3 regions of the Paraburkholderia sp. ZP32-5 genome follow, and region 2 is predicted to be linked to each of the others. Evidence: predicted binding sites of a transcription regulator. Region 2 holds the regulator's gene; each other region holds the start of a gene.

Region 1 (5,959 bases), on a different contig from region 2:
GCTGTTGCGTCAGCACCGTTTCTTTCTGACTGCCGATATCGAAGTACACGAGCGCGACCGTCAATCCGGCGAGCCCGCGCGCGCGGCACAGCAAATGACCGTACACGAGCGCCTGCGCCCAATGCAGCGTGCGATGGTTCGCGGGCATGCGCGCGAGTTCGCCACGATAGGTCTTCACTTCTTCCAACCGGTTCGCCGCCGGATCGTAACCGTCCGCGCGGCCGCGCACGGTCAGGCCGCGATGCGTGCCGGTCAGCGTGATCTCGCTTTCGTAACCGCTCGCGCGCCGCGCGGCGACCGCTAGATGACCTGCCATGCCTTCAAGCGATGTCGGCGCGGGCGTGAAGCGCAGATCGAGATCGCCGCGCCGCGCGGTGAATTCGCACATCGCGCGCACGGCTACCACGTAGGTCATACGGTGCGCTCCGCTTCGATCAGCGATTGGGTCTGCGCTTCGATCGCTGCTGCATCCTCCACGTCCTCGCCAGCCCAACGCACGTCGACCACGCGCACCGGCATGCCGTGCTGCGCGCAATACGCGAGCCAGCGAATCTGGTTGTCCTGCAACCGATCGCCGGGCCCCTTCACTTCGATCAGCTCGTAACGCTTGTCGGCCGGCCAGAAACGGATCAGATCAGGCAAGCCCGAACGATTGCCGCGAACGTCACGCAACAGACGCTCGAACCAGAGCTTCAGATGCGCGGCCGGCAGACAGTCGAGCGCCAGTTCGACAAGCTCCGGGCTCAGCAGCCCCCAGAACACGAACGGCGACTGCACGCCCGCCTTGGTGTGCCAATGCCGCAAAATCGTCTCGCGATAGATGCCGCTATCGAGTTCAGCCAGACACGCGGCGAACTGATCGGCGCGGCGCGCATGGAAATCCGGCGCATGCAGATCGGCCGGACCACGCTGGAACGGATGGAAAAAAGCGCCGGGCAACGCCGCGAATATCGGCTCCCAGCACAGCAAACCAAACAGAGAATTGATCAGCGCATTTTCGACGTAATGCACCGGCGCGGCGTCGCGGCTCAGATAATCGCGCACCACGTACTCGACCGCTTGCGGCGCGGCGGGCTTCGGCAACACCAGCGTGCTGCGCGCGACGGGTCGCGCCGCCTGCGCACGCGGTGCCGGCGCGCCGCACTTGCGCCGCAGCCGCGGCAACATGCGCGCGACGCGCTGCGCCTCCTCTTCGCTCTCCGGCGCCGCAACCGCCTGCACAGCGAGCGCCAATGCTTCGTCGCAACGCTCGCTGCGTTCGAGCACGCGAATACGCCGATGTCGCGCGCCGGGCCACGCGCACGCGTCGTACACCGAAAGCGCCATACTCCACTGCTGGTGTCGCTCGCAATCCTGGCCGATCCGGAACAGCAGCTTCGCGCGACGCGTTTCCAGCCACGGGTTCGCGGTTTGAATTGCGCCGACGCCTGCAATCAGTTCGCGCAATGCCGAATCGTCAGCGTTGATCGGCAGCCATTCCAGCGCCTCGCGGCATGCGTGCAGCGCAAGATAGACATCGACGTCCGCGCGCTCCCGGAACGCCCGCGACGACGGCCCGAACGCCACCTTCTCGTACTGGAAGATGCCGAGATCCGCGAGCACGAACTCCGACCAGTCCTGCTGCAGGTTGCCGAAGAACATCAGCCGCAGGCGGTCGCACAGCGGCGCAATCGCCACATGCAGCACATGGTCCGCAGTTTCGCCATGCCATGCGGCGAGCGGGCGTGGTGTGCTGAAAGCCTCGCCAGCGCCATCGCCGTCATCAAACGCGCGCAGCGTTTCCAGTAGCTCCGGCTTGCGCAACGTCTTCGCGCCGGGAATCAGCGCAATCGCGTGGCTGAACATGTCCAGCAATTGCGCCCGCGTGCTGAGCGCGAACAGGTCGTCGAGCGATAGCGGCGGCTCGGCGTCGACCCAGCCATGCGCGGTCATCGGCTGCGCGGCCTGCAACGGACAACCGATCTCGTCGTAGTCGAGGCGGCTCGCGCGAAACAGCGCGCCCTTGCGCATCAGCATGCGCACCAGCAGCGCGCGCGAGGCTTGCGGCAAGCTCGCGAAAACCGTCAGAAACGTGTGTTCTTCGTCGTCGAGCAGATCGTCGTAACGCGCGGCGAGCCACTCGAGTGCGCGTTCGAAATTGAGCAGGTAATAAGGAACGCCGGAGCGGATCTCCGGCTGGGCAGCGGTTACCACGGGCTTTTTGCATCACCTGTATGTTTATACAGTGATGATAGCAAAGTCCGCTTTGGCAACCGGGCGCTATCGCGCTGCGTTGCCGCCGTGCGACGCCTCCGGGCTAACCCTAATATTTACTATCGTCAGACGAATACCCATTCGAATTATTTATGCACCTAAAAGTTAAACGTTTGCGGCCGTAAACGCACCAGTCGCCTTGCTCCAGTTGGGCCGTCTTCGCGTGCCGGGGCAACGTCGAGCGACTACTTCAAGGGGAGACCTGGTGGCTTTTCAAGATCTTAAAATCGGCACGCGCCTGGCCGTCGGCTTTGGCTCGGTCTTTGTGCTGCTGCTCGTACTCGTCGGACTTGCGCTGCTGCGTTTCGGCTCGGTCCATGCAATCACCGCCGCCAACACCGATGCCTGGGACGGCGCGGATGCCGCTTACACACTCGAAGTGGCAACCCAGGAAACCGCCAGCTACGTCAAGCAGTTGTTCCTTTCGTCCGATCAGGAGCGCGTCGACGCGATCCATAAGGCGATCCAGGGCGAGGCCGAGTTGACGGTCGCTGCGCTCGCAACGATGGATTCGAAGGTCCTCGACAGCGAGGGTAAGGACCTGATCGCGAAAATGCGCGCGCTCCGCGCGCCGTGGGTTGCGGCCCGCACCCAGGTTGACAAGCTGCTGGCCGCCGGACAACGCGACGAGGCAACGCGCGTGATGCTCGAACAAGGCATTCCGGCGATGCAGACGTTCCTGCAGAGCCAGAAGGATCTCGTGACTCACGAACGCAAGATGATGGAAGCCGGCAACGCCGCGGCGTCCGCGAGTACCAATTCCGCGCGTCTTTTCATCAGCACGCTGGCGGCACTGATCATCGTCGTGGGGATCGGCTTCGCGTTGATGGTGACGCGCAGCATCACGCAGCCGATCGCGCAGGCAGTCGAGGTTGCGCGCACGGTGGCGAGCGGCAATCTGACCAGCACGATCGTCGTCAGCTCGAAAGATCAGATGGGCGACCTGATGCGCTCGCTGAAGGAAATGAACGATACGTTGAGGCAGACGGTCGCGGGCGTGCAGAGCGCGGCCGGCGCGATCACGTCGGCGACCGTGGAGATCGCCGCGGGTAATACCGATCTGTCGCAGCGTACCGAGCAGCAGGCGGCGTCGCTCGAAGAAACGGCGTCGAGCATGGAAGAGCTGACAGCCACGGTCAAACAGAACGCGGACAACGCGAAGCAGGCCAGCCAGCTCGCGATGGATGCATCGACCGAAGCGGCCCGCGGCGGCGAAGTCGTTAGAGACGTCGTCGCGACCATGCATGCGATCTCCGATGGTTCGAAGAAGATGGCGGACATCATCGGCATCATCGAAGGCATCGCGTTCCAGACCAACATTCTCGCGCTGAACGCGGCGGTGGAAGCCGCTCGCGCGGGCGAACAGGGACGCGGCTTTGCCGTCGTCGCATCGGAAGTGCGCAGTCTCGCGCAGCGTTCGGGATCGGCGGCCAAGGAAATCAAGGATCTGATCGATGCGTCCGGCAGCAAGGTCGACTACGGCTCCGAGCAGGCCGATCGCGCCGGTCACGCGATGACGCAGATCGTCGAAGCGATCAACCGCGTCACCAGTGTGATGGGTGAAATCTCGGCCGCCTCCGACGAGCAAAGCTCGGGCATCGAACAGGTCGGGCACGCGGTCGAGCAGATGGACCAGGTCACCCAACAGAACGCGGCGCTCGTCGAGCAGGCGGCCGCCGCGGCGACCTCGCTGCAGGACCAGGCTCATCAGCTGCAGCAGGTGGTGTCGGTGTTTCGTGTCGATGCGGCTGCGCACAGCACCGCCGCAACGCGCCGCGAAGCGGGCACCGCCCAGTATCGCGCTGCACTCACCTGAACGGACAGTCTCTCCCACGGGAGCGCGCCGATGAACCGCGCTCCCGTTCCCGATCGTCTTGATGAACCCGCGTCATCCCCCGTCTGCCGCGTGCCACGCACCGCGGGAAAAGCAGACAACGCTGCTGCCTTCCCGGGCTGTCACACGGCATTTTTCCTGCTCTTCACTTCCTATCCATGAAGCCCAATTCTTCGATCGTCCACCCGATTTCCGATTCCGCTCCCGAGTCCGTTCCTGAGTCCTTCTCACGGCGCCGTCTGCTTCGCAACACGGCGGTGATGGGCGCGGCCGCCGCCCTGCTCCCTCCGCTGGCGGGCTGCGCGGCACTCTCCACTTCCGGGCAAAAGCCTGGCAGCGTGTCAGCCGGCGATCTGCCGCAAAGTATTGCTGACGCCGGGCAAGCGCTGCGCAGCGGCAAGTACTCGTCGGAGGAACTGACGAGAGCCTATTTGCAGGCTATCGCACAGTTTCAGCCGAAGCTGAACGCCTTCATCACGATCACCGGCGAACAGGCGCTTGCCGACGCGCGCCGGCTCGACCAGGAACTGAAGGCCGGCAAGGACCGCGGTCCGCTGCACGGCGTGCCGATCGTCCACAAGGACCTCTACGATACGAAGGGCGTGCGCACGACCGTCGGCAGTGGTTTCTTCCGCAACCGTATTCCGACCGACGACGCCGCGGTGGTCACGCGTCTTGCCGCCGCCGGCGCCATCACGCTCGGCAAGACCAACATGAACGAATTCGCCGCCGGCATTACCGGCACGAACGAGTTCTTCGGCGACATTCATAACCCGTGGGATCTGACGCGCTCGCCGGGCGGTTCGTCGAGCGGCACGGGCGCGGCCATCGCCGCCGGACTGTGCCTCGCCGGCACCGGCTCCGACACGGGTGGCTCGATCCGCGTGCCGTCGGCATGGGACAACCTGACCGGCATTCGTCCGAGCTTCGGCCGCGTCAGTCTGACGGGTGTGTTCCCGCGTTCGTATAGCCTCGACTGCGCCGGCCCGCTTGCTCGCAGCGCGCAGGACGCGGCGGTGATGCTGTCGGCAATGGCCGGCTACGATGCCAGCTACAAGTATTCGGTCAACGCGCCGGCCGAAGACTTCAGCAAGAACCTGCATCAGGGCGTGAAGGGTCTGAAGGTCGGCATCATCAATCAGTACACGTTCCGCGACGTGGATGCCGATGTCGCGCACGCCGTCGAGCAGGCCGCGCGAACGCTCGAAGCGCAGGGTGCGCAGATCGTGCCGGTGGATATTCCGCTGCTCGCGAAGCCGCTCGATCTGTCGGCGCTGTTCACGATTCTGCTGTACGAGTTCAACCAGATTCTCGGCGACCAGTTCCGCGCGGCACCCGACAAGAACCAGTTCGGCAAGATCGTTCAGAGCGATATCGCGAAGGGAGAGAAGATCTCGCGTGACAGCTACGAACATGCATTGACCGCGCGCAAGCAACTGCTCGCGCAGTTCAATCACGCGTTCACGCAGGTCGATGTGCTGATCACGCCGACGATGCCGACCACCGCGCCGATCCTCGCGCCGAGCGGGCCGGCTTATGATCGCGGCCGTCAGTTCATGTTGCCGATCAGTTGGACCGGCTTGCCGGCGATGTCGGCGCCGTGCGGTTTCGATTCGCAGGGTTTGCCGATCGGTATGCAACTGATCGGCCCGGCGTTGCGCGAAAGCCTGTTGTTGCAGGTGGCTAATGCGCACCAGAAGGTGACGGACTTCTATCTGAAGCATCCGCCGATTTACGCTTGATCGCGTTGACCGCGGTCTGATCACGCGGCGTTTGTGCGCGGTACTCCCATGCACAAACGCCGTGTCCATTCGCGATTCAGGCCGCGAGCCACACGACCGTCAGAGAACGCACGCCCTGTGCGCCGCGAAT
Region 2 (5,959 bases):
ACTGCAGATCGTGCGGCCGCACATAGGCGAACGCCGGGCCGCTAAAGCCCGCGGTGATCGCGACCGGCAGCGCGGCACCATCGACGACGAAACCATCGGCATCGACGTTACCGTGCAGACGGTTCGCCGCGCCGAGAAACTCGTAGACGAACGGCGTCTGCGGATGGTCGTACACGTCCTGCGGACTGCCCACCTGCTCCACATGTCCGCGATTCAACACGACGATGCGGTCGGCCACTTCCAACGCTTCTTCCTGATCGTGCGTAACGAAGATCGTCGAGATATGCAGGTCGTCATGCAACCGCCGCAGCCAGCTGCGCAATTCCTTGCGCACCTTCGCATCGAGCGCGCCGAACGGTTCGTCGAGCAGCAGCACCTTCGGCTCGACGGCAAGCGCGCGAGCCAGCGCAATACGCTGCCGCTGCCCGCCCGACAGCTCCGACGGATAACGCTGCGCGAGCCAGTCGAGCTGCACGAGCTTCAGCAGTTCATGCACCTTTTCGCGGATCACCTTCTCGGACGGCCGCTCCTTGCGCGGCTTCACGCGCAGCCCGAACGCGACGTTCTCGAACACCGTCATATGGCGAAACAGCGCGTAGTGCTGGAACACGAAACCGACTTCGCGTTCGCGCGCGCCGACCGACGCGACATCCTGACCTTGCAACTCGACCTGGCCGCCGTCCGCGTATTCGAGGCCGGCGATCACGCGCAGCAACGTCGTCTTGCCGCAGCCCGACGGCCCGAGCAGCGCGACCAGCTCGCCCGGCGGAAAGTCGAGCGATACGTCATCGAGCGCGACGAAATCGCCGAAGCGCTTATGCAGGTTACGAACGGTGATACCCATTTACAGCTCTCCTTGCTTGAGCGGGTGTCGCTGCGACGCGGGCGTAGCGTTGACGAAATACGAGTGTGATGCGGATGACGTCGTGGCGGACTGCGCGACCGACTGCGCGGCGCCGGACGACGCAGTCCCTGCCGGCAGCGCCGGACCCGCAAACGCGGGCACATCATGCGCGGACGACAGTTCCGCCGACATATGGCGCTCGGCCAGCAACTTCAGACCGAGCGTCACGAGCGCGAGCAGCGCGAGCAGCGACGCCACCGCGAACGCGGCCGAGAAGTTGTATTCGTTATAGAGAATTTCGACGTGCAACGGCATCGTGTCGGTCTGTCCGCGGATATGGCCCGACACCACCGACACCGCGCCGAACTCGCCCATCGCGCGCGCATTGCACAGAATCACGCCGTACAGCAGGCCCCATTTGACGTTGGGCAACGTGACACGGCGGAAGATCTGCCAGCCCGATGCGCCGAGCACGTGCGCGGCTTCTTCTTCATCGTTGCCCTGCGCCTGCATCAGCGGAATCAGTTCGCGCGCGACGAACGGGAACGTGACGAAGATCGTCGCGAGCACGATGCCGGGCACCGCGAAGATGATCTGCACGTTGTGATCTTCGAGCCATGGACCGAACCAGCCCTGCGCGCCGAACATCAGCACGTAGATCAGGCCGGAGATCACCGGCGACACCGAGAACGGCAGATCGATCAGCGTGGTCAGCAGCGCCTTGCCGCGAAATTCGAACTTCGCGATGCACCACGATGCGACCAGACCGAACACCAGATTCAGCGGCACCGCGATCGCGGCGGTGATCAGCGTCAGTTTGATTGCGGACAGCGCGTCCGGATCGGCGAGCGCTTCGAAGTAGAAACGCAGCCCCTTGTTCAGCGCCTGATAGAACACCGCGGCGAGCGGCACGACCAGAAACAGCGCGAGAAACAGCAGCGCGACGCCGGTCAGCAGCCAGCGCACGGCGGCCCGCTCGGTGACCGGATCGGGGCGGCGCGCGGCGTTCGGTTGAGTCGTGGCGCGGCTCATTGCGCACCTCCACCGACGGCCGCGACAGGCGTGACGGCAGCCGGCGCCGGCCCCGCTCCACCACGGCTCGTGCGCCGCTGCAGATACCACTGCAGTGTATTGATCAGCAGCAGCATCACGAACGACACGACCAGCATCACCACCGCAAGCGCGGTCGCGCCCGCGTAGTCGTACTGTTCGAGCTTCGTGATGATCAGCAGCGACGTGATTTCCGATTTCATCGGCACGTTGCCGGCGATAAAGATCACCGAGCCGTATTCGCCGAGCGCGCGCGCGAACGCGAGCGCGAAACCGGTCAGCAGCGCCGGAAACACGGCCGGCAACACGACGCGGCGAAACGTCAGCCAACGCGACGCGCCGAGGCACGCGGCGGCCTCTTCCTGCTCGCGCTCGAACTCTTCGAGCACCGGCTGCACCGTGCGCACGACGAACGGCAAACCGATGAAGGTCAGCGCGACCAGCACACCGGCCGGCGTGAACGCAATCTTGATGCCGAGCGGTTCGAGAAACTGGCCGATCCAGCCATTGCCCGCATAGACGGCCGCCAGCGAGATACCGGCCACCGAGGTCGGCAGCGCGAACGGCAGATCGACCACCGCATCGACGATGCGCTTGAACGGAAACGTGTAGCGCACCAGTACCCACGCGACCAGAAAGCCGAACACCGCGTTGATCAGCGCGCCGCCGAGCGCGGAGAAGAACGTCAGCCGATACGACGCGAGGACGCGCGGCGAACTGACCGCGCGCACGAACTGCGGCCAGTCGAGCGTCGCGGTCTTCAGAAAGGTGGCCGCCAACGGAATCAGCACCACGAGGCTCAGATAAGCCACCGTGATGCCGAGTGTCAGGCCAAAGCCGGGCAACGCGCTCGGCTTGCGGAAGGTCAACGTCGTCATGCTCGATACTCTGTGATCAGGTTGATGCCTGCTTGCGCGGCTAGCCGGGGGATCCGGCCAGTCGACAGCGCGCTCCCGCGAGCGCGCCGGAAAAAACTGGCGGGAAGCCACGCTTCCCGCGTCCCGCCGCCGATGTCCGAATTTGCGGTGTCCGGACCCCGGCGCCCTGCCCGTCACTGCGGCTGGTAGATCGAATCGAACACGCCGCCGTCCGCGAAATGGGTCTTCTGCGCATTGGCCCAGCCGCCGAACGAATCGTCGATCGTGTACAGCTTCAGCTTCGGAAACTTCGCGGTCAGCTCGGCCGGCACCTTGGTCGAGCGCGGACGATAGAAGTTGCGCGCGCCGATCTCCTGGCCCTCCTCGCTATAGAGGAAGTTCAGATACGCTTCGGCGAGCTTGCGCGTGCCGTGCTTATCGACGACCTTGTCGACCACCGCGACCGGCGGCTCCGCGAGGATGCTCACCGACGGCACGACGATCTCGAACTTGTCGGCGCCGAACTCCTTCTGCGACAGGAACGCTTCGTTTTCCCACGCGATCAGCACGTCGCCGATACCGCGCTGCACGAAGCTGGTGGTCGCGCCGCGCGCGCCCGAATCGAGCACGCCCGCATTCTTGTAGAGCTTGCCGACGAACTCTTTCGCCTTCTGCGCATTGCCGCCCGGCTGATGTTCGGCGTAGGCCCACGCGGCCAGATAGTTCCAGCGCGCGCCGCCCGAGGTCTTCGGATTCGGCGTGACGATCGACACGCCCGGCTTCACCAGATCGTCCCAGTCCTTGATGTGCTTCGGATTGCCTTTGCGCACGAGGAACACGATCGTCGACGTGTACGGCGACGCGTTATCGGGCAGGCGCTTCTGCCAGTTCTTGTCGACGAGACCCTTGTTCGCGAGCGCGTCGATGTCGTAGGCGAGCGCGAGCGTCACGACATCGGCCTGCAGCCCATCGAGCACCGAACGCGCCTGCGCGCCCGAGCCGCCGTGCGACTGCTTGAAGGTGACCGTCTCGCCGGTCTTCGCCTTCCATTCCTTGCCGAACGCCTGATTGATGTCCTGATACAGCTCGCGGGTCGGATCGTAGGAAACGTTCAGCAGCGTCGTGTTGGCGTGCGCCGTGCCGCTTGCGCCGACGAGGCCGAGCGCGCCTGCCGCGCCGACGGCGAGTGCCGCGATGAGTTTCCTGCCCCGTGCCGCAAGCCCCGTATGCCGATGGTTCATGTCAACTTTTCTCCGCGTGATGATCCGCTGATGAGCGTCTGATGTTGTTTTGCGTCGCGGTCACGTGCACATGAGCGCCAAGCCGGAGGCCAGTCTATCGATCCGCCTTCATAGTTAAAAATAATGTTTCTTCATTTTTTTATACGCAAAAGTGGTAACGGCAGAGATATCTGCTGCTGAGGCGCCAGAAAGGCTGTGATGACGCCCATCAGCGACGCTGCGGCGCGGTCGTCACGACGAACTTAAAGTAAAGCTTGAATTGCGCCGAATACTGTATAAAAATACAGTCACCTGTTCATACATACAGTGGCCATGACAAAACTCACCGCACGACAGCAGCAGGTTTTCGAACTGATCCGCCGCGCGATCGAGCGCACCGGGTTTCCGCCCACGCGCGCCGAAATCGCCGCCGAACTCGGCTTCAGCTCGGCCAATTCCGCGGAGGAACATCTGCGCGCGCTGGCTCGCAAGGGCGTGATCGAACTCGCGGCCGGCGCATCGCGCGGCATTCGGCTGCTGACCGGCCAGGACGAGGCGCCGCATCAGTTCACGCTGCCGCATGCAAGCCTGATGCAGTTGTCGCTGCCGCTAATCGGGCGGGTCGCGGCGGGTAGTCCGATCCTCGCGCAGGAACATATCTCGCAGCACTACGCGTGCGACCCGGCGCTGTTCTCGAGCAAGCCCGATTACCTGCTGAAAGTGCGCGGCCTGTCGATGCGCGACGCGGGCATTCTCGACGGCGACCTGCTCGCGGTGCAAAAGCGCAGCGAAGCGAAGGACGGCCAGATCATCATTGCGCGGCTTGGCGACGACGTGACGGTCAAGCGCCTGAAGCGCCGGCCGAACGGTATCGAGCTGATCGCCGAGAACCCCGATTACGACAACATCTTCGTGGAAACCGGCAGCGCGGATTTCGCGCTCGAAGGCATCGCGGTTGGGCTGATCCGCCCGGGCGAGTTCTGATTCCCGGTTGCATCCGCCGAACCGCCCGCACCGGTTTGTCCCACCCAAGCCGCATTCACGTCGCATCGCCTGGAGAGATTCATGGAACGCCTTGCCCGCCTGCTGCCTTTTCGCCAGTTCGGCCGTCTGCGCCATCTGCGCAAGCTCACACCCTGCTCACCGATCGAAGCGCCCGCGGCTCACACGCCGTCGTTGTTCGACGAGCCCACGGAAGCCGCGGGCCTGCCGTCGTCGTTGCCGGCATTCGCGCGCGTGTCGCTGAACGCGGGCCTGAACATGGCCGAGCCGGCCCGGCGCGCGCCGGTGCGGGTCTACCACGGACCGTCGCGGTTGATTATGGTGGGTACGGTCGACGCGGTATGTCGTATGATCGATCGTTGCATTGCCGACGAAGCCAACATGCACGGCGCGGTGTTCGAAGCGTGAGCGAAGCCTGAGCGGATCCCGGGTGAAGTTCCAGTGCCTGGATATTCGTGTCGTATGGGATCGTTTCGACCTCGCCGTGGTCCATGCTGGATCACAACCGACCGGGGAGTCCCATCCGATGAAAGTTCAGAAACGCACTTCGAAGCGCATTCCGAAACGCATCCAGGGCAGCGCCACCCGGCCACTGCTGATCACGCTGATCGTGGTCATCGTGATTGCCGCACTGGGCTATGTTTATGCATCGCCCTATCTCGCGGTCAACAATCTCAAACGCGCGGCCGACGCGCGAGACGTGCAAACGGTCAACCAGTACGTGGACTTTCCCGCGTTGCGCGCCAGCCTCAAGCAGCAGGTGGCCGACATGCTGACGCACCGGCTCGAAGCGGATGGCGGTAACAAGCTGGCAACCATTGGCGCGGTCATCGGCGTGACGCTGATCGGTCCGCTCGTCGATGCGTATGCGACACCAGACGGCGTCGCGGCCTTGCTGAACGGCATGCCGCCGCGCGGCACCCCGGGTGAGCAGCCGGCGGCCCCGCAAGCCTCCACTGGCAGCGAAGCCCCAGCGGCGCCGGCCG
Region 3 (5,959 bases), 1.2 Mb from region 2:
GCTGCATCTGTGGCACGGCCAGTTGATGTCGCTGATCGTCTTCGCCGGCTCCGCGCAGTTCATCGCTCTCGGCCTGATCGCCGGACACGCGAGTTTCGCGGTGATCTGGGCGACCACGCTCGTCGTCAATCTGCGTCACGTGCTGTACAGCGCGACGCTCGCGCCGCACGTCGCGCATCTGCCGGCACGCTGGCGCTGGGCACTCGGCGCGCTGCTCACCGACGAGGTTTTCGCGGTCGCATGGGAGCACTACCGGCACCGCGAGCCGGGCACCGTCGGTCCGTACTACTTCTTCGGCGCCGGGCTCGCGATGTATCTGAACTGGCAGTTGTGGACTGTCGCCGGCCTGCTGTTCGGCGCGGCGTTCCCGGGCTTGCGGTCGCTCGGTCTCGACTTCGCGATGGTCGCAACCTTTATCGCGATCGTCGTGCCGCAGCTGGTCGCGCTGCGCTATATCGCGGCGGCCGCGACCGCGGGCACGCTGGCGTTTTTCTGGCAGGCGTGGCCGTACAAGCTCGGCCTGCTCGGCGCGGTGTTCGCGGGCGTCGCCGTCGGCGTGCTGCTGTCGAGTTCGCGTCTGAACCTGCGCGGCGCACGCCGTACCGCGGAGGCCACGCGATGAGCTATGTCGTTCTGATCGTCGGGATGGCGGCCATTACCTGGCTGATACGCGCGGCCGTATTCGTGCTCGGCGACCGGCTGGTATTTCCGCCGCTCGTACGCACTGCGCTCGGCTTCGTGCCGGTCACCGTGCTGACCGCGATCATCGTGCCGATGGCGGTTTCGCCGCACGGCGCCAATGCCGAACTGAACTGGCGCAATCCGCAGCTGGTCGGCGCGCTCGCCGCCGTCGCCGTTAGTGCGCTGACGCGCCGGCCGCTGCTGACGATCGCGGTCGGACTGAGCGTGTTCTTCGTCTGGCAATGCGTGGTGCTGAAGTAAGCGAGCGCGCCGCGACCCGAGCGTTCCCTCCAAAGCACCCGTCCACCGCGTGGCACACCCTCAAGTTTCCCCCTATTCCGCCGATATGCAGTCGAGGTCCGCCCATCGGGATTCGTCCCGCAGCTCAGGCGGCAACAGGCTGGCATCAACCGCGCCGGTAGCGGGCGCCGCGTCGCCCCGGTCCGTGTGCGACGGGGCAGTAACGCGACGGCTCGCGCCGCACGGCTGGATCAAATGGGATAACACATGGGTCAAATCACCCTCAAGCTCAAGGACGAGACCGTCGCGTCGCTGCGCAAGGATTTCGAGGCTTTTCTGCGCGTATCGCTGAAGCTCGATCCGCAGTTCGCGACGCCGTCGTTTGAGGATTTTTTGCGTGCGAAACTGCTCGACAACATGGTGCCGCTGACCGAGCACGCGGTTCAGCGAATGCTGCAGGGCGGCCAGTACGCGTGGGCCAAGCGCACGCTCGACAAGGAGTTTCCGGACGTCGTCGCGATCCTGATGCGGCAGGCGACCGAGTTCGGCTTCGGCTTCGCCGCGCGTTCGGAATGGACCCCGGAGGAGCTGGCCAAGCAATGCCGCGACTGGGCCGCGGCGATCGTCAAGGAAGCCGAAGGCGATACGACACTGGTCGATCCGCTCTCGGCGCAGATCAAGAGCGCGGTGCAGGACATCCAGGCGCTCGAGGAAGCGATGCAGACGCCGGCATGGCGGCTCGTCGAATCGCTGCGTCAGCGCGTCTATGAGGCGAAGGTCGCGTGCGAGACGAGCGTAGGCAGTACCGCGCGCGAAAAGCTCGGCGAGCTGCGCGGCCTGCTGCGTCTCGGCATTTCGCACGGCACGTTCCAGAAGCAGGAAGCGCAGCAGATCATGGAGTATCTGCGGTTGCTGAAGCCGGAGATTTTCGTCGAGGAACCGAACGACGTGTTCTCGCGGCTCGCGTCGTGGCTGCGCAATTTCTTCGTACCCCCGAGTCCGGTCGCGCAGCAACAACAGCAGCAACAGCGATAGTCGCGCAGCGCCTGGCGGTGCGCGCCGCCAGGCCGGAGGCCGGCAACCCGACGGTCGGGCGGCTTCGTCTGCCGCCGCGTCTGAACACAGAACAGCGAACCGCTGCTGAATCTACCCGACCAACCAATGCATCAAGGGCGCGCCCCAACCTTCGACCCGCGCCACCCCCGCGCACTCAATCCCACATCTTCCTGAGCTTCGCCGCGATCTCGATCTTCGCCTGCGCGGCGGCGGCGAGCCCCGCCGCGCTCGGCGCGCTCGCCACCGGCACTCGCGGCCACGCATAGGCATCGAATAACGGCAGCATCGGCGTCGTGATGAAGCGCGTACGCGACGCCCACACGTGACGGTCGCCCAGATGGGTCTGGTTGTGCACGTAAAAGCGCTGCGGCACGACGATGTGCAGGTCTTCCTTCGCGCGCGTCATCGCCACATAGAGCAGGCGCCGCTCCTCGTCGATTTCCTCGTCGCTGCCGGTGCCGAGATCGGATGGGATGCAGCCGTCGACGCCATTCAGCACGAACACGTTGCGCCACTCCTGCCCCTTCGCCGAATGGATCGTCGACAGAATCAGATAGTCCTCGTCGATCAGCGGCACGCCGGATTCGTCGCTGGTTGCATCGGGCGGATCGAGCGTCAGCTCGGTCAGAAAACGCTCGCGCGACGGATAGGTACCCGCGATGCTCTCCATCTGCAGCACGTCCGCGTGACGGATCGCGGCATCCTCGTGATTGCGCTCCAGATGCGGCTCGTACCAGCGCCGCACCATTTCGAACTCGGCGGGCCACGGCGTCTGGCGCCCGTACACGCTCGACATCAGCTTGACGAACGGATGCCAGTCTTCCTGCGCCCGCGCGGGCGCGGCAAACGCGGCCAGCGCGCCGCCGGCGGTCGCGACCGGATCACCGCTCCCCGCGCGCGCGACGATTTCGTCGAGCAGCTTCGCGGCGGTGGCCGGCCCGACGCCCGGCAGCAACTGCACGACGCGAAAGCCGGCGACGCGGTCGCGCGGATTCTCGGCCCAGCGCAGCACCGCGAGCACGTCCTTCACGTGCACCGAATCGAGAAACTTGAGGCCGCCGAATTTGACGAACGGGATGTTGCGGCGGGTCAGCTCGATCTCGAGCGCGGCGCTGTGATGCGCGGCGCGAAACAGCACCGCCTGCGACTTCAGCTTCATCCCCTGTTCGCGCGCTTCGAGCACCTGTTCGACCACGTAGCGGGCCTGCGCGGCTTCATCGGCGACCGTCACCAGACGCGGGCGCTGCGCCGACGCTTTATCGGTCCACAGATTCTTCGTATAGCGCTCGCTCGCGAGCTCGATCACCGCGTTCGATGCGGCGAGAATCGGCGCACTTGACCGATAGTTGCGTTCGAGCGTGACCTGGCGCGCAGGCGGATCGAACTGCGCGGGGAAATCGAGGATATTGCGCACGGTCGCGCCGCGAAACGAATAGATGGACTGCGCGTCGTCACCGACCACGGTCAGGCCGCGGCCATCGGGTTTCAGCGCGAGCAGGATCGACGCCTGCAGACGGTTCGTATCCTGGTATTCGTCGACGAGCACGTGATCGAAACGCGCCGACATATCGGCGGCAATCGTCGGCTCCGCGGCCATATGCGACCAGTAGAGCAGCAGGTCGTCGTAGTCGAGCACGCTCTGTTTCTGCTTCGCGTCGACATACGCGGCGAACAGCCGGCGCAGATCGTCCTCCCACTCGCGGCACCACGGAAACGCGGTATCGAGTACCTGGCCGAGCGACGCGCCCGTATTGACGACACGCGAGTAGATCGCAAAGCAGGTGCCCTTGGCTGGGAAGCGTCGCTCTTTCGCCGACAGCCCCAGCTCGTGGCGCACGAGATTCATCAGATCGGCGGAATCTTCGCGGTCGTTGATCGTGAACGCCGGTGCGAGACCGATCAGATCGGCGTATTCGCGCAGCAGCCGCGCACCGACGCTATGGAAGGTGCCCGACCACATGAGCCCTTGCGCGAGTGCGGCACCCACGCCGGGCGCGCCTGCCGTGGCGGTTGCCGCGGCCGTGATGCGCGTGACGCGGCGGATCATTTCGAGCGCGGCGCGACGGGAGAAGGTCAGCAGCAGGATGCGATGCGGGTCGACACCCTTCACCACCAGATTGGCGACGCGATGCGCGAGCGTATTGGTCTTGCCGGAGCCGGCGCCCGCGATCACCAGCAACGCGCCGGGCGGCGCGTCAGGCGTTTCGGTGCCATATTCGACGGCTTCGCGTTGCGCGTCGTTGAGCTTCGCGAGCCAGGCGGCGGTATCGAACGGCGGAGCGGATTCGGCGACGGTGGACACGGATCGGTTTGCGCGTGGATGGATTCAGGATGCGACGCATACTGTATATCCATACAACTCACGGCGACAAGCGCCCTTTTTTGCGGCGGGGTGATGCGTGGATGATTCGGGAAAGAAGGGCTACCAGATGCGCCGTGACACGCGCCGACGGACATCCGGATGGCGAGCGGCAGCGCGCCGGTCGCCGGTCCCGCACACGCTACTGCTTCTTCGCGTCCTTCAGATTGGCATCGGCATTAGCCTTGTCGGCGTCAGCCTGCGCATCGGTCTTCGACTTGTCGGCCTTGGCTTGCGCGACCGCCGCCTTTTTATCGGCCTTGGCCTGCGCCTTGGCGGCCTTCTTGTCCGCATGCGTGGCGGGCGTCGCGGCCGGTTCGCTCGTCTGCGCGAAGACGGCCGACGACAGACACGCCGTGATCAGCGCCGCGTAAAGCCGCTTTTTCGTAATGTTATTAGTGTTCATCCGATTCCTCCCTGATGTGAAACACGCACGTTGCACGTGCGTAATGCGCGACGCGGCGCCCGACAATCGCCAGACACGCAAGCCTCCAGCGCCCCGTCGGGGCTGCTTTTACTGCGCCCTGATAGTCGAGTAGCCCGAGTGGCCCTCCAGCCACGGCGCCGGAGCCTCATCGAGACCCCCGGCGCCGAACCAGCAAGGCTTAATGCTTGACGTCAGCGCCATCGGCCTGAGCCGCCTGCCCTTCCATCTCCATCTTCATTGAGTTATTGGCGGTCTGCTTGTCGGCCTTCTGGTTCAGTTTCGCGCCGCGCACCTGCGCCTTGTACTGATCCTTCGCAGCCTTTTGCTGTGCCTTCATTTCGGCCTTCGACGCCTGCTTCGACGCGCGATACTCGGCATTGGCCTTCGCATCGGCATCGCGCTTCTGTACCAGCGGATCGGGCGAGCCCGACGCCGTCAGACGGCTCGGCGGCGGGGGCGGCTGCACCCCTTGGGCGGCGGGCGCCACATCCGGCTGCATCGTCGGCGCGGACGGCGGCGGGACCTGCAGACCCTGCGTGGCAGGCGCGACGCCGGCAGCGCCTTGCGCCTGGAGTTGCGCCTGCGCGCCGGGACCCGCGGGCGGCTGTGCGGTCTGGGCAACGGCGGCCGTCGCGGCAAAAGCACTGAGAGCGGTACCGATCAGGAGCGAACGGATCTGGGTCATGGCTATCCTCTCTAAAGGTTGTGGTGACGCGGGCGAACAGTCCGGCATCGCGATAACGGGATGTCCCGCGCGCCTCGCCCGGTCTACGCATCGCTGGCGGTTCGGCCGGGGATCGATCCCGGATATCCAGCGAGCTTTGCTTGCAGACTGCACTTTAGGAGTGAAATTCGTTCTCGACGATCGCTGTTACGGAGCGTTTCACTTTCCGACATGTGCATAACATCTGCTTTCAATTGCTTGCGGGCGCCGGTGTCCGCGTCGCTGACAGGCGACGCGGCACCGCAGCGCCGCTTCCAGGCTGGACTTGCTCGCGGCTTGGCTTATGATGCCGAACCCCTGCCGCAAACCCGGCTGCAACCCGGCCGAGAATCTCGACCGCGCCCTTGCCTGAAGGTGCAAACACCATGCCCAACCTGAATTTCACACTCACCGGCGACTACGTCGAACTGCACAACCTTCTGAAGATAACGGGCCTCGCCGACAGCGGCGGCTCCGCGAAAATGATGGTCGC

What was found. The regulator LexA, encoded in region 2, represses DNA repair genes until DNA is damaged. The targets are predictions, from matches to a motif close to ACTGTATNNNNATACAGT.
Region 1: the regulator LexA is predicted to act here: its motif matches at 2,209-2,226, upstream of L0U82_RS26100 (VRR-NUC domain-containing protein).
Region 3: the regulator LexA is predicted to act here: its motif matches at 4,320-4,337, upstream of L0U82_RS12805 (ATP-dependent helicase).

Annotation. Positions count from the first base shown of each region.
Region 1 covers NZ_JAJEJP010000002.1:1,672,980-1,678,938, forward strand. The annotation lists gene L0U82_RS26095 (ATP-dependent DNA helicase) at 1-415, opposite strand, end outside; gene L0U82_RS26100 (VRR-NUC domain-containing protein) at 412-2,193, opposite strand; gene L0U82_RS39910 (methyl-accepting chemotaxis protein) at 2,459-4,069, shown strand; gene L0U82_RS26115 (amidase) at 4,246-5,829, shown strand; gene L0U82_RS26120 (LutC/YkgG family protein) at 5,906-5,959, opposite strand, start outside.
Region 2 covers NZ_JAJEJP010000001.1:1,843,339-1,849,297, reverse strand. The annotation lists gene L0U82_RS07810 (sulfate/molybdate ABC transporter ATP-binding protein) at 1-844, opposite strand, end outside; gene cysW (sulfate ABC transporter permease subunit CysW) at 845-1,876, opposite strand; gene cysT (sulfate ABC transporter permease subunit CysT) at 1,873-2,772, opposite strand; gene L0U82_RS07795 (sulfate ABC transporter substrate-binding protein) at 2,946-3,992, opposite strand; gene lexA (transcriptional repressor LexA) at 4,305-4,955, shown strand; gene L0U82_RS07785 (hypothetical protein) at 5,037-5,381, shown strand; gene L0U82_RS07780 (DUF2939 domain-containing protein) at 5,500-5,959, shown strand, end outside.
Region 3 covers NZ_JAJEJP010000001.1:2,998,415-3,004,373, forward strand. The annotation lists gene L0U82_RS12790 (AzlC family ABC transporter permease) at 1-622, shown strand, start outside; gene L0U82_RS12795 (AzlD domain-containing protein) at 619-942, shown strand; gene L0U82_RS12800 (DUF4088 family protein) at 1,189-1,956, shown strand; gene L0U82_RS12805 (ATP-dependent helicase) at 2,132-4,279, opposite strand; gene L0U82_RS12810 (hypothetical protein) at 4,479-4,742, opposite strand; gene L0U82_RS12815 (hypothetical protein) at 4,942-5,448, opposite strand; gene L0U82_RS12820 (RNA-binding S4 domain-containing protein) at 5,853-5,959, shown strand, end outside.